3 regions of the Streptomyces sp. CNS606 genome follow, and region 1 is predicted to be linked to each of the others. Evidence: riboswitches for the same ligand, from Rfam matches in the RefSeq annotation. Region 1 holds a riboswitch; each other region holds the start of a gene.
What was found. A riboswitch is a leader RNA that binds a small molecule or an ion and turns the genes downstream of it on or off. The one in region 1 is predicted to bind cobalamin.

Region 1 (4,291 bases):
AGCAACGGCTCCCAGCCCGACTGGTACATCGGCTTCCTCATCGGCGGCCTGCGCCTGATGCCGCCCTGGGAGACGAACCTGGCCGGGCACACCGTGTCCTGGAACGTCTTCATTCCCGGCCTCGTCCTGCCCGGACTGCTGTTCACCCTGCTGTACGCCTGGCCGTTCCTCGAACGCTGGCTGACCGGTGACCGCGGCGAGCACCACCTGTGCGACCGGCCGCGCCACCAGCCCACCCGCACCGGGCTCGGCGTCGCCGGTTTCACCTTCTACGCCGTCCTCCTCGTCGCAGGCGGGGACGACATCCTCGCCTACGTCTTCGGCACCTCCGTGAACACGATGCGCCAGGTCGAACGCGTCGCCCTGATCGTGGCGCCGGTGCTCGCCTTCCTGGTCACCAAACGGCTCTGCACCGCGCTGCAGGACCGGGAACGCGACCTGCTGGCCGACGGGATCGAGGGCGGCGGCGTCAGCCAGACCGTCGAGGGCGGCTTCACGTCCCGCCACCTGCCCGTGCCGGCCGACCGCGCGTACCGCATCCTCGTCCGGTCCGGCACGGCCCCGCTGACCCCCGGCACCCTGCACACCGCCCCCGGCCGTCCGCCGCGCCGGGTCCGGGCCCGCGCGGCGCTGAGCCGCTGGTTCCACGGCGGGCAGGCCGAGCCCCCCGTCACCGAGGGCCGCCGCAAGGAGATCGAACGCGCTGCCGCGGGCCCGTCCGACCGCCCCACGGACCAGGACACCTGACCCGTCGCCGCCCGGCCCCGGAGTCGTGCGGACGGGTCAGGACGAGGACAGCTCCCCGCGGACCGTGCGAGCGGCGGACACGAGGCTTTCCAGGGAGGCCCGGGTCTCCGGCCAGCCGCGGGTCTTCAGGCCGCAGTCCGGGTTGACCCACAGCCGTTCGGCCGGGATCGCCTCGAGGCCCTTGCGCAGCAGCGCGGCGGCCTCCTCGGCGGAGGGGACGCGGGGCGAGTGGATGTCGTAGACCCCCGGCCCCGCCTCGCGCGGGTAGCCGTGCGAGGCCAGTTCACGGGCGACCTGCATGTGGGAGCGGGCGGCCTCCAGGCTGATGACGTCGGCGTCGAGGTCGTCGATGGCCCGGACGATGTCGCCGAACTCCGCGTAGCACATGTGCGTGTGGATCTGGGTGTCCGGCCGCACGCCGCTCGTGGTGAGCCGGAACGCCTCCGTGGCCCACGCCAGGTACGCCTCCCGGTCGCCGGTGCGCAGCGGCAGGGTCTCCCGCAGCGCGGGCTCGTCGACCTGGATGACGGCGCTGCCGGAGGCCTCCAGGTCGCGCACCTCGTCGCGCAGCGCGAGGGCCACCTGCCGGGCGGTGTCGGCGCGCGGCTGGTCGTCGCGGACGAACGACCAGGCGAGCATGGTGACGGGGCCGGTGAGCATGCCCTTGACGGGACGGCCGGTGAGCGACTGGGCGTACTCCGTCCAGCGCACCGTCATCGGCGCGGGGCGGGAGATGTCCCCGGCGAGGATCGGCGGCCGGACGTAGCGGGTGCCGTAGGACTGCACCCAGCCGTGCTGCGTGGCGAGGTAGCCGGTCAGCTGTTCGGCGAAGTACTGCACCATGTCGTTGCGTTCGGCCTCGCCGTGCACCAGGACGTCCAGGCCCGCCTTCTCCTGGAAGGTGACGACCTCCTGGATCTCGGCCCGGACGCGGTCCTCGTAGCCGGCGGTGTCGAGGCGCCCGGCGCGCAGGTCGGCGCGGGCGGCGCGCAGCGCGCCGGTCTGCGGGAAGGACCCGATGGTGGTGACGGGCAGCAGCGGCAGGCCGAGCCGGGTGCGCTGGGCCGCCGCCCGGTCGGGATACGCGTGCGAGCGGAGGGAGTCGGCCTCGGTGACGGCCGCGGTGCGGTCCCGGACGGCCGGATCACGGGTGAGCGCCGAGCCGGCGCGGGAGGCCAGGTCGGCGCGGTTCGCCGCGAGTTCCGTGGCGATCGTGTCGGTGCCGTCGGCCAGGCCCCTGGCGAGCGTGACGACCTCCGCGGTCTTCTGCCGCGCGAAGGCCAGCCAGCGCAGGATCTGCGGGTCGATGTCCCGTTCCGGAGCCGTGTCCAGGGGCACGTGCAGCAGGGAGCAGGAGGGGGCGACGTCGACCCGGTCCGCGAAGCCGAGCAGGGTCCCGAGGGTGGTCAGCGACTTCCCCAGGTCGTTCACCCAGATGTTGCGGCCGTCCACGACACCGGCGACCAGCCGCTTGCCGGGGAGCCCGCCCACTTCGGCGAGCGCGTCGAGGTTGCCGGCGCCGGCGCCGGTGAAGTCCAGGGCCAGGCCCTCCACGGGCGCCTTCGCGAGCACCGGCAGGGCCTCGCCGAGACGGTCGAAGTAGCTCGCGACGAGCAGCCGGGGACGGTCCGCGAGGCCGCCGAGCTCACGGTAGGCGCGTGCGGCCGCGTTCAGCTCGGCCGGGGTGCGGTCCTGGACGAGCGCGGGCTCGTCGAGCTGCACCCACGCCGCACCGGCCGCCCGCAGGTCGGCCAGGACCTCCGCGTACACGGGCAGCAGCCGGTCGAGGAGGGTCAGCGGGTCGAAGTCCGCGGCGACGCCGGGGGCCGGCTTGGCCAGCAGCAGGTAGGTCACGGGGCCGACGAGGACCGGACGCGCGCTCAGGCCCAGGGCCAGCGCTTCCTTCAGCTCGGCGACCTGCTTGCGGGAGTCCGCGGCGAAGGCGGTGTCCGGGCCCAGCTCGGGGACCAGGTAGTGGTAGTTGGTGTCGAACCACTTGGTCATCTCCAGCGGCGCGACGTCCTGCGTGCCGCGCGCCATGGCGAAGTAGCCGTCGAGGGCGTCGGCGGCGACGGCCTCACGGTGCCGCTCGGGGACGGCGCCGACCATGACGCTGGTGTCCAGCACGTGGTCGTAGAGGGAGAAGTCTCCCGTCGGCACCTCCTGGATGCCGGCTGCGGCCAGCTGCCGCCAGTTTGCGGCGCGCAGTTCGGCGGCCGTGCCACGGAGGGCGTCCGCGGTGACGCGGCCCTTCCAGTAGCCTTCGACGGCCTTCTTGAGTTCGCGGTTCGGGCCTTGGCGCGGGTAGCCGTACACGGTGGCCCGTGCTGCCGCGGCTGCGGACTTCGATGTCACGGAGTTCTCCTTCGCGAGACGTCCCTGTGAGTCCCGGAGGGGACGAGGGTGCGAAGGTGACGGACCGGACGGAGACGACCCCGCGCGGCAAGGCGCGGTCGTCCGCCTGGTGTGTACGCCGACCCGCCCTCGAGGTCACCGGGATGTCCGTGCGCGGTTCGGCCGCGTACGGGCAGTGGCAGGTCTTCGGACTCGCGGGCGCGTCCCGTCAGGACACCTACAGGCCGTCGCTTCCCAGGTCCGTTGCCGGGCCCAGTGCGTGTGACGGCGGTCGTTCCCGCTCACCGCTGCGGGGCAGTCCCGGATTCCCACCGGGTTCCCTCTTGCGACGCGTCCCGCCTGGCGGACGGGGGCGAACCAGCTGCTCCTGCCGAGCCTACGCGCCCGCCGCGGGGACCGCCGATCACGTCCACGATGTGGAGGGTGACGTGGGACACGCGCCGGCGGGCAGGACCCGTGACTGCCGAGCGCACGACGGCACGCCCCCGCCGCCGTCCGCGCCGGGCCCGGGACCCCTCGTGACCCCTCGACTACGCGACGACCTGCGGATTCCCAAAGGGTGGGAAGACGGTTGTCGGGTCGTGACACCTGTTGCAGGGTCTGGCGCATGTTCGACCCGGAAGACCTCGACGCGGACCTCTCCGTGACCGGCCACGTGGTGACCTCCCAGCGGGAGTACCCCCGCGGCGAGGTCCGGGTGCGCGACGGACGCGTCCTGGCCGTGCGCGAGACGCCGAGCGACGCGCCCGCCGCCGAGCGCGTCGACGCGGGCGGGGCGTACGTTCTGCCGGGCGTAGTCGACCCGCACGTGCACTGCCTCAGCCATGCGGGGGAGGGCATCGAGGCCGCGACCCGCTCCGCGGCCGCGGGCGGCGTCACGACGCTGCTGGAGATGCCGTTCGACGAGGCCGGGCCGGTCTGGTCGGTGGACGCCTTCCGCGCCAAGCGGGCGGCGGTGCTGCGCGAGGCGCACCTCGACGTCGGGATGTACGCGACCGTCGAGCCCGGCGGGCAGGGCATCGCCGAGATCCCGAAGCTCGCGGCCGAGGGCGCGGCCTGCTTCAAGCTGTCCACCTTCCAGACCGACCCCCGGCGCTTCCCCCGGACTCCGGACGGGGAGATGCTCGACGCGTTCGCCGAGATCGCCCGGACCGGACTCCGGGTCTGCGTCCACGCCGAGAACGACGAG
Region 2 (4,291 bases), on a different contig from region 1:
CCTCGTCGTTCTCCTCCCAGGCGGCACGCGAACCCGTCAGGCACAGCGCCTGGAGGATCGGCACGTCCAGCGAGGTGAGCGCGCCCGCGTCCCAGGACTCGTCGTCGCCGCCCGCCGACGCCTCGGCGGGGCGGGTGCCGCCCGCCGCCAGCACGGTGGTGACGATCGCGTCGGCCGCGCGCAGTGCGTCGATCAGCTCCGGCTCGGGAGCACGCAGGGACGCCACGTACAGGGGGAGCGCGCGGGCACCCGCCTCCTCCAGCGCAGCGCACAACGCCTCCACGAAGGCGGTGTTGCCGCTCATGTGGTGCGCCCGGTAGTAGAGGACGGCGACCGTGGGGGCGCCGTCGGCGGGTGCGGGGGCCGTGCGTTCCAGCGGGCCCCAGGTCGGCGCGGCGGCGGGCGGCTCGAAGCCGTGTCCGGTGAGCAGCACTGTGTCGGACAGGAACCGCGCGAGCTGCTCGAGGTTGCCGGGACCGCCGTGCGCGAGGTAGCGGTGCGCCTCGGCGGCGATCCCGACGGGCACCGTCGACGCCGCCATCAGCTGGGCGTCCGGGGCCTGTTCACCGGTCAGCACCACCACCGGCCGGTCCCCGGCGAGCAGCGCGTCCAGCCCGTCCTCCCAGGCCCGCAGCCCGCCCAGCAGCCGGACGACGACCAGGCCGGTGCCGTCCAGGAGCCCCGGCAGGTCGTCCAGGTCCAGGCGGGAGGGGTTGGCGAAGCGGTAGCGCACGGGACCGCCGGCCGCGCGGGCGCTGAGCAGGTCGGTGTCTGACGTCGACAGCAGCAGGACGGCCGGGGAGCCGGAGGAGTCGGGTGCGGATCCGGGGGAGTCGGCGGGCTGCGGGTCTCGTTCCGCGGGCGAAAGCGGCATGCGACGTGAAGCCTTCCTCGGGGTGTCCACGCCCCGGGCGGTGTCGGACGGCGGGAGTTCCTGGCTCGTCCGGTTCCTTGGCACCGGACTCACAGTGGCGGGACCGCGCCGGAATCGCACCGGGCTTCCTCCCCTGTCGCCGTCAACGGCGATGACGGGCGTACGACCCGCCGACCAGCATCGTAAGCGCAACGCAGGTGCTCCGAGCCGTGATCCGGGGCATACGGTCCGGGCGCCTTCCGTCTGTATGCTCGCCGCGATGCCGACGCCCCGTGGCCGCACCTCAGCGAGCCCTGCCCCCGTCACGGCCCCCGTCCGGGGCCGCGACGACGCCTGCCCGGGCGCGCTGCGGCTGCACGCCGCGGACGACGGCGCCCTGGCACGGGTACGGGTGCCCGGCGGTGCGCTCACCGCCGCCCAGGCACACCTGCTCGCCGACACGGCGGACCGTCTCGGCGACGGCGCCCTCCACCTCACCTCGCGTGGCAACGTCCAGCTCCGCGGACTCGCCGCCGGCTGCGGCGCCGAACTCGCCGCCCGGCTGCGGGAGGCGGGACTGCTGCCCTCCGCCGCGCACGAACGGGTGCGCAACGTGGTGGCCACCCCGCTGTCCGGCCTGGACGCCCGCGGGCACGCCGACGTCCGGCCGTGGGTCCGCGAGTTGGACCGCCTGCTGTGCGCCGACCCGGGGGCAGCCGGTCTTTCCGGGCGCTTCCTCTTCGCCTTCGACGACGGCCGCGGCGACGTCGCCGCGCTGGGTGCCGACGTGACGGTGACGGCGGCGACGCCCGCGCCGGGTGCCGACGGCCCGGCGGACGCGTCCGCCACGGCCGTGGTCCGGGTCGGCACCTCCGGCGCGGCGGTCACCGTCCCGGCGGCGGACGCTCCGGGCGCCGCGCTGTACGCCGCACAGACCTTCCTCGCCCTCGGCACCGGCGCCTGGCGCTTCTCCGACGCCCCGGACACGGCCGCCGCCGTCACCGAGGCGCTGCGCACCCGTTTCGGACGGCCGTCCCCCGTACCGGGCGCGGGCCCCGCCACCGGTGGCGGGCACGACGCCGGCGCCCCACGCGTGCGCGACGCCGCCGGGGCGGGCCGCGCAACCCCGGGCGCGCACGTCGAAGGGGCGGGACCCGCGCCCGGCGTGGTCGTGGCGCCCGGGGGCGGGCATGCCGTCCTGTGCGTGACCGCGCCACTGGGAACCCTCACGTCCGACCAGGCGCGCCTGCTCGCCGACCTGGCGCTCACCCGGGGCAGCGGCGTACTCCGCGTCACCCCGTGGCGCGGCGTCGTCGTGCCGGGACTCGCGTCGGCTTCGGCGGCCGCCGCGTCGGCGGAGACCGGAGCGGCCGGCCTGGTCACCTCGGCCGCCTCGCCGTGGTTCGGCCTCGGTGCCTGCGCGGGACGCCCGGGCTGCGCGGCGTCGCTGTCCGACGTCCGCGCGGACGCCCTCGCCGCGGCCGCCGCCCACGACTCCCGGCCGCCGCTGCCGGTGTACCTGTCGGGCTGCCCCCGTCGCTGCGGACGTCCGAAGGGCCCGCACGTGGACGCCGTCGCCACCGGCGACGGCCGCTACGAGGTGTCCGTGCCCGCCACGGACGACACCGGGGAGTTCGCCGCCGCGCTCACCGCCGCCGCAGCGGCACGCACCACCACCGCCGACGGGTGACCGGATGAGCGGCGACCAGACGACCGGGACCACCGAGAGGGGCGGGGCCACCCCCATGCACCGGACCGACGACCACCGTGGCGCGGGCCACGCAGGCGCCTACGCGTACGAGAAGGACGGCGCCGCCATCTACCGGCAGTCCTTCGCCACCATCCGGGCGGAGGCGGACCTCGACGGGCTCCCCCCGGACGTGGCGCAGGTCGCGGTGCGCATGATCCACGCCTGCGGCATGGTCGACCTCGTCCGCGACCTCGCCTTCTCCCCCGAGGCCGTCGCGCGGGCCCGCACGGCGCTCCGTGCCGGTGCGCCCGTCCTGTGCGACGTGCAGATGGTGGCCAGCGGCGTGACCCGCAAACGGCTGCCCGCCGGCAACGACGTGGTGTGCACGCTGTCCGACCCGTCCGTGCCGGAGCTGGCCGCGCGGCTGGGCACCACCCGCAGCGCCGCCGCGATGGACCTGTGGGGCGACCGGCTGGACGGCGGCGTCGTCGCCGTCGGCAACGCGCCGACGGCGCTGTTCCGGCTGCTGGAGATGATCGACGCGGGAGCCCCGCACCCCGCCGCCGTCATCGGGGTGCCGGTCGGTTTCGTCGGCGCGGCCGAGTCGAAGGACGCCCTCGCCGCACACCCGGCCGGCCTGGAACACCTGGTGGTACGCGGCAGGCGCGGCGGCAGCGCGCTCGCCGCGGCCGCGCTCAACGCGATCGCGAGCGAGGAAGAGTGAACGCCCCCAACCCCGCCCCCGGTTGCTCCGCGACCGGTCACCCCGCCGCCGGTACGGGACGGCTGTACGGCGTCGGACTCGGCCCCGGCGACCCGTCGTTGATGACGATGCGCGCCGTCGAAGCCCTCGCCGCCGCCGACGTGGTCGCCTACCACAGCGCCCGCCACGGCCGTTCCATCGCGCGTTCCATCGCCGCGCGGCACATCCGGGAGGACCACGTCGAGGAGGCGCTGGTCTACCCCGTCACGACGGAGGGGACCGACCATCCCGGCGGATACCGCGGCGCCCTCGACGACTTCTACACCGAGGCCGCCGCACGCCTCGCCGCACACCTGGACGCGGGGCTGACGGTCGCCGTGCTCGCGGAGGGCGACCCGTTCTTCTACGGCTCCTACATGCACATGCACAAGCGGCTCGCCCACCGCTACCCGACCGAGGTCATCCCGGGCGTCACCTCGGTCAGCGCGGCGGCGGCCCGCCTGGGGACCCCGCTGGTCGAGGGCGAGGAGGTGCTGACGATCCTGCCCGGCACGCTGCCGGAGGAAGAGCTGACGGCACGGCTCGCCGCCACCGACGCGGCGGCGGTGATGAAGCTCGGCCGCACCTTCCCGCACGTGCGCCGCGCGGTGGAACGCTCCGGCCGGCTGGACGAGGCCCTGTACGTCGAGCGGGCGACCATGCCCGGCGAACGCACCGGGCGGCTGGCCGGCACCGACGCCGGCACGGTGCCCTACTTCTCCCTGGCCGTACTGCCCAGCCGGGTGGACGCCCCGCGGCCCGAACGCGCCGCCGGAGACGGCGAGGTGGTGGTCGTCGGCACCGGCCCGGCCGGTCCCTCATGGCTCACCCCGGAGACCCGCGGCGCCCTCGCGGCGGCCGACGACCTGGTCGGCTACACCACCTACCTGGACCGGGTACCCGTCCGGCCGGGTCAGCTCCGCCACGGCTCGGACAACAAGGTGGAGGCGGAACGCGCCGAGTTCGCCCTCGACCTGGCCCGGCGCGGGCGCCGGGTGGCGGTGGT
Region 3 (4,291 bases), on a different contig from region 1:
GGCCGCGTACCGGCCGGCCGCCACAACGGCCGCGCAGGTACCCAGGACGGTGCCGGCGGCCAGGGCCGCCGCAGCGGGCGTGCGCATCACCTCGAGTGTCCGCCGTACCGCCTCCTTCCGGCCACCGGACGGCAGCCGGAGGCCGCCGGTGGAGGGGCGCCGGGACGGTACCGGGAGACGGAGCGTGCGGCCGGCCGCGGCGCGGGTCATCCGGCCGGGGGCCGCTGGCCGTAGCCGCGCAGCCGGTCGGCGACCCGGTCGATCTCCTCCCTGGGCAGCAGGGTGGGCGTGCGGCCGGGCACGGAGGCCGCGGCCAGCCAGACCCGGCACATCCACTCCAGCTGCGCGGTCCGGTCGTAGGCCTGGTCCATGGTGGCGCCGTGGGTGAGCGTGCCGTGGTTGCGGAGCAGTGCGCCGCTGCGGTCCTCGAGGGCTTCCAGCAGGTGGCCGGCGAGGGCGTCGCTGCCGTAGGTGGCGTAGGGGGCGACGCGCACCGGACCGCCGAGCGCGGCGGTCATGTAGTGGATCGTGGGGAGTTCGTCGACCAGCGTGGAGACGGCGGTGGCGTGCACGGCGTGGGTGTGCACCACGGCGGCGGCGTCGGTGGTGCGGTAGACCGCCAGATGCATGGGCAGTTCACTCGTCGGACGGAGGGTGCCCGCGACGCGTTCACCCTTCAGGTCCACCGCGCACAGGTCGTCGGGTCCCAGACGGTCGTACGGCACCCCGGTGGGGGTGACGAGGACGACGTCCCCCACCCGGGTGGAGACGTTCCCGGAGGTGCCGACGACCAGCCCGTCGGCGACCGTGCGGCGCGCCGCCCCCACCACCTGCTCCCACGCGTCCCGCCAGGTCACCGGGATCTCCCCGCTCGTCTCGCTGTGCATCGGCACCTCCGGTCTCTTCCTGTACCACCGGGCGACTGGACCATGCGGCGGTCCCTCCCGTTCGGCCTGTGACGGGTCCCACACCAACACCCTCCGGGTGCGACACTCCGATGCCCGCCCCAGTTCACCTTCCGTTCACCCACCATCCTTACGTTCACCGGGTCACTGACCTTCGAACTGATTGCCTGGGTGAATGGAACACATCACGCTTCTCATCGGGATCGTGATCGTCACGGCCTTGGTGTTCGACTTTACGAACGGCTTCCACGACACGGCCAACGCCATGGCCACCACCATCTCCACCGGGGCGATGAAGCCCAAGGCAGCGGTGGCGATGTCGGCCGTTCTCAACCTCGCCGGAGCGTTCATCTCCGTCGAGGTGGCCAAGACGATCTCCAAGGGACTGATCGACGAAGGCGCCGGTATCCAGCCTGAAGTGATCCTCGCAGCGTTGGTCGGTGCGATCACCTGGAACATGCTGACCTGGCTGGCCGGACTCCCCTCCAGCTCCTCGCACGCCCTGATGGGCGGTCTGCTCGGTGCCGCGGTCGCCTCGATGGGCATCGGCGCGGTCAACGGCGACGTCGTCGTCACCAAGGTGCTGATCCCCGCGCTGGCCGCCCCGCTGGTCGCCGGCCTCGCCGCCTGGGGCGCCACACGCCTGACCTACCGCCTCACCCGCAACGTGAGCGAGGAGCAGGCGGGCAAGGGCTACCGGGCCGGCCAGATCACCTCCGCCGCGCTGGTCTCCCTGGCGCACGGCACCAACGACGCGCAGAAGACGATGGGCGTCATCACCCTCGCCCTGATCGCGGGCGGCGCGCTGGCCCCGGACGCGGGCCCGCCCATGTGGGTGGTCGTCTCGGCCGGTGTCGCCATCGCACTGGGCACATACCTCGGCGGCTGGCGGATCATCCGCACTCTCGGCAAGGGCCTCACCGACATCCACCCGCCGCAGGGCTTCTCGGCGCAGACGAGCGCCGCGGTCACCATCCTGGCCTCCTCCCACCTGGGCTTCTCGCTGTCCACCACGCACACCTGCTCCGGCGCCGTGATGGGCGCGGGGATGGGGCGCAAGGGCGGCACCGTCCGCTGGGGCACGGCGGGCCGGATGCTGGCCGCCTGGGGCATCACCGTCCCGGCCGCGGGTCTGGTCGCGGGCGGCGCGGCGCTGCTGGCCGAGCGCGGCAACGTCGGCGTGACCGTGGTCGCCGTCCTCGGCGTACTGGTCAACGGCGCCATCTGGCTGGCCTCGCGCCGGCAGCCGGTCGACCACACCAACGTCAACGACATGCCGGAGGACTCCGCCCCGGAATCCCGCTCCGACGCACAGGACGCGGGCGTGGTGGCCGCCGCGATGAGCGCCGTCGCGCCACCGCCGGCCGGCGCGGTCCCCGAGCAGCACGGCGCGCAGGACGAGGAGTCCGAGCACGCCCGCACCAAGGCCTCCGTCTCCGGCGCCTGACGCGCCCCACCCGAAGGAAGCGAAGCACTCACCATGGACATCCACTGGTCCGCCCTGATCAACGTGTTCGGCGTCAGCCTGCTGGCTTCCGTCGCACTGGTCGGCGTGTTCACCCTGGGCATCGTGGGCTCCGCACCGCGCAAGGACGGCGGCAGCGCCTCCGTGCCGGCCCGCATCGGCGCGTACCTCTGCTACGCGGTCTGCGCGGCCGCCGTGGCGTACGGCATCTACCTGATCGGCGCCTGAACCCCCGCGCACCGAGGGGTGGGTACGGCCTGCGGGCCGCACCCACCCCTCTCGCGTACCCGAGGCGGCCCGGGCGGGACGCGACGGCGCGACGTGGGGGTGGTCACACTGCTTCGCCGCAGGTCGGGGGCGAGTTGACGGTCGTGGGGGGCCGTGATGGACTTCCGGCAGCCGAACGGCGGCAGAAGAGGAAGCCGGTGCGAATCCGGCGCGGTCCCGCCACTGTCACCGGGGAGCGCCCCTCACCACACGCCACGGCCCGCCAGCGGGCTGGAAGGCCGGGGAGGCGCCGATCCGGGAGCCAGGAGACTCTCGCCGCCGGACACGTCGAGCCAGGGCGAGGACCCTGAGTGAGGACTCCGCCATGCGTGGCTTCTGCGCCGCTCCCCCACCCCGCACCTCGCCGTGTTCCTGCGAGGCTCCACAGCCCGTCGTCTGATGCCGCGTCCGCGTGCGTACGCGTACGGGGTGACGCTCGGCTTCCTCGCCGACCTCGCGCTGGGCGACCCCCGGCGCGGACACCCCGTGGCGGCCTTCGGCCGCGCGGTGAACCGGGCCGAAGGCGCCCTGTGGCGTGACCACCGCGGTGCCGGGGCGTTGTGCACCGTGGTGTGCGCCGGCGGCGTGGCGGCCGCCGCGGCGGGCCTCAACGCGGCCGCCGGGAGGGCGCGTTCGACGCTGCCCTCGGTGGTGCTGGCCGCGGTCGCCGGCTGGACGGTGCTCGGCGGGACCTCGCTGATCCGCGAGGCGCGGGCGGTCGGCGCCGCACTCGCCGCGGGCGACGTGCCGGCGGCGCGGCGGCGGCTGCCGCACCTGTGCGGGCGGGACCCGGAGGCGCTGGACGCCGAGGGCGTCGCGCGGGCGGTCGTCGAGTCGGTGGCGGAGAACACCTCCGACGCCGTGGTGGGCGCGCTGGTGTGGGGAGCGGTCGCCGGTGTGCCGGGCCTGGTGGCCTTCCGCGCGGTGAACACCCTGGACGCGATGCTGGGCCACCGCTCCCCCAGGCTGCTGCGTTTCGGCTGGGCGCCGGCGCGGCTGGACGACCTGGCGGGCTGGCCCGGCGCCCGGCTGACGGCCACGCTGGCCGCACTCGCCGGATCCGACCCGAGCGGCGCCCTGCGGGTCTGGCGTGCGGACGCCTCCCGCCACCCCAGCCCCAACGCGGGCCCGGTGGAGGCCGCGTTCGCCGGGGCGCTGGGCGTACAGCTGGGCGGGACGTTGGCGTACGCGGGGCGGGTCGAGCACCGGCCGGTGCTCAACGCCCGTGGCCGGCCGGTCCGTACGGAGGACGTCGAGCGCGCGGTGCGGCTCTCCCGCCGCGTCGGTGTGCTGGCGCTGGTGACGACGACGGCCGTGAGGGTCGTGGCCGCGCGGAAGGGGAGGCGGCGGTGAACGCGGTGCGGCGGGGCGGCGGTCTGCTGGTCGCGGGGACGACCTCGGACGCCGGGAAGAGCGTGGTCACGGCCGGGGTCTGCCGCTGGCTGGCCCGCAAGGGGCTGAAGGTCGCGCCGTTCAAGGCGCAGAACATGTCGCTGAACTCCTTCGTCACCCGGGAGGGCGCGGAGATCGGCCGGGCGCAGGCCATGCAGGCGGCCGCCGCCCGGGTGGAACCCAGCGCGGCGATGAACCCGGTGCTGCTCAAGCCGGGCGGCGACCGCACCAGTCAGGTCGTCCTGATGGGCAGGCCGGTGGG

Region 2: linked by a shared signal. The riboswitch ahead of cobN (cobaltochelatase subunit CobN) and the one ahead of metE (5-methyltetrahydropteroyltriglutamate--homocysteine S-methyltransferase) in region 1 are both predicted to bind cobalamin.
Region 3: linked by a shared signal. The riboswitch ahead of K304_RS0102015 (cobalamin biosynthesis protein) and the one ahead of metE (5-methyltetrahydropteroyltriglutamate--homocysteine S-methyltransferase) in region 1 are both predicted to bind cobalamin.

Annotation. Positions count from the first base shown of each region.
Region 1 covers NZ_AUFD01000031.1:16,576-20,866, forward strand. Annotated here, with positions in the region: gene qcrB (cytochrome bc1 complex cytochrome b subunit) at 1-747, shown strand, start outside; gene metE (5-methyltetrahydropteroyltriglutamate--homocysteine S-methyltransferase) at 784-3,102, opposite strand; cobalamin riboswitch at 3,279-3,462, opposite strand; gene K304_RS0118980 (dihydroorotase) at 3,710-4,291, shown strand, end outside.
Region 2 covers NZ_KE384521.1:73,230-77,520, forward strand. Annotated here, with positions in the region: gene cobN (cobaltochelatase subunit CobN) at 1-874, opposite strand, end outside; cobalamin riboswitch at 910-1,061, opposite strand; gene cobG (precorrin-3B synthase) at 1,134-2,543, shown strand; gene K304_RS0120970 (precorrin-8X methylmutase) at 2,599-3,267, shown strand; gene K304_RS0120975 (precorrin-2 C(20)-methyltransferase) at 3,264-4,291, shown strand, end outside.
Region 3 covers NZ_AUFD01000006.1:41,662-45,952, forward strand. Annotated here, with positions in the region: gene K304_RS0101995 (alpha/beta fold hydrolase) at 1-87, opposite strand, end outside; gene K304_RS26850 (class II aldolase/adducin family protein) at 207-887, opposite strand; gene K304_RS0102005 (inorganic phosphate transporter) at 1,081-2,352, shown strand; gene K304_RS0102010 (hypothetical protein) at 2,386-2,598, shown strand; cobalamin riboswitch at 2,787-2,909, shown strand; gene K304_RS0102015 (cobalamin biosynthesis protein) at 3,037-3,990, shown strand; gene K304_RS0102020 (cobyric acid synthase) at 3,987-4,291, shown strand, end outside.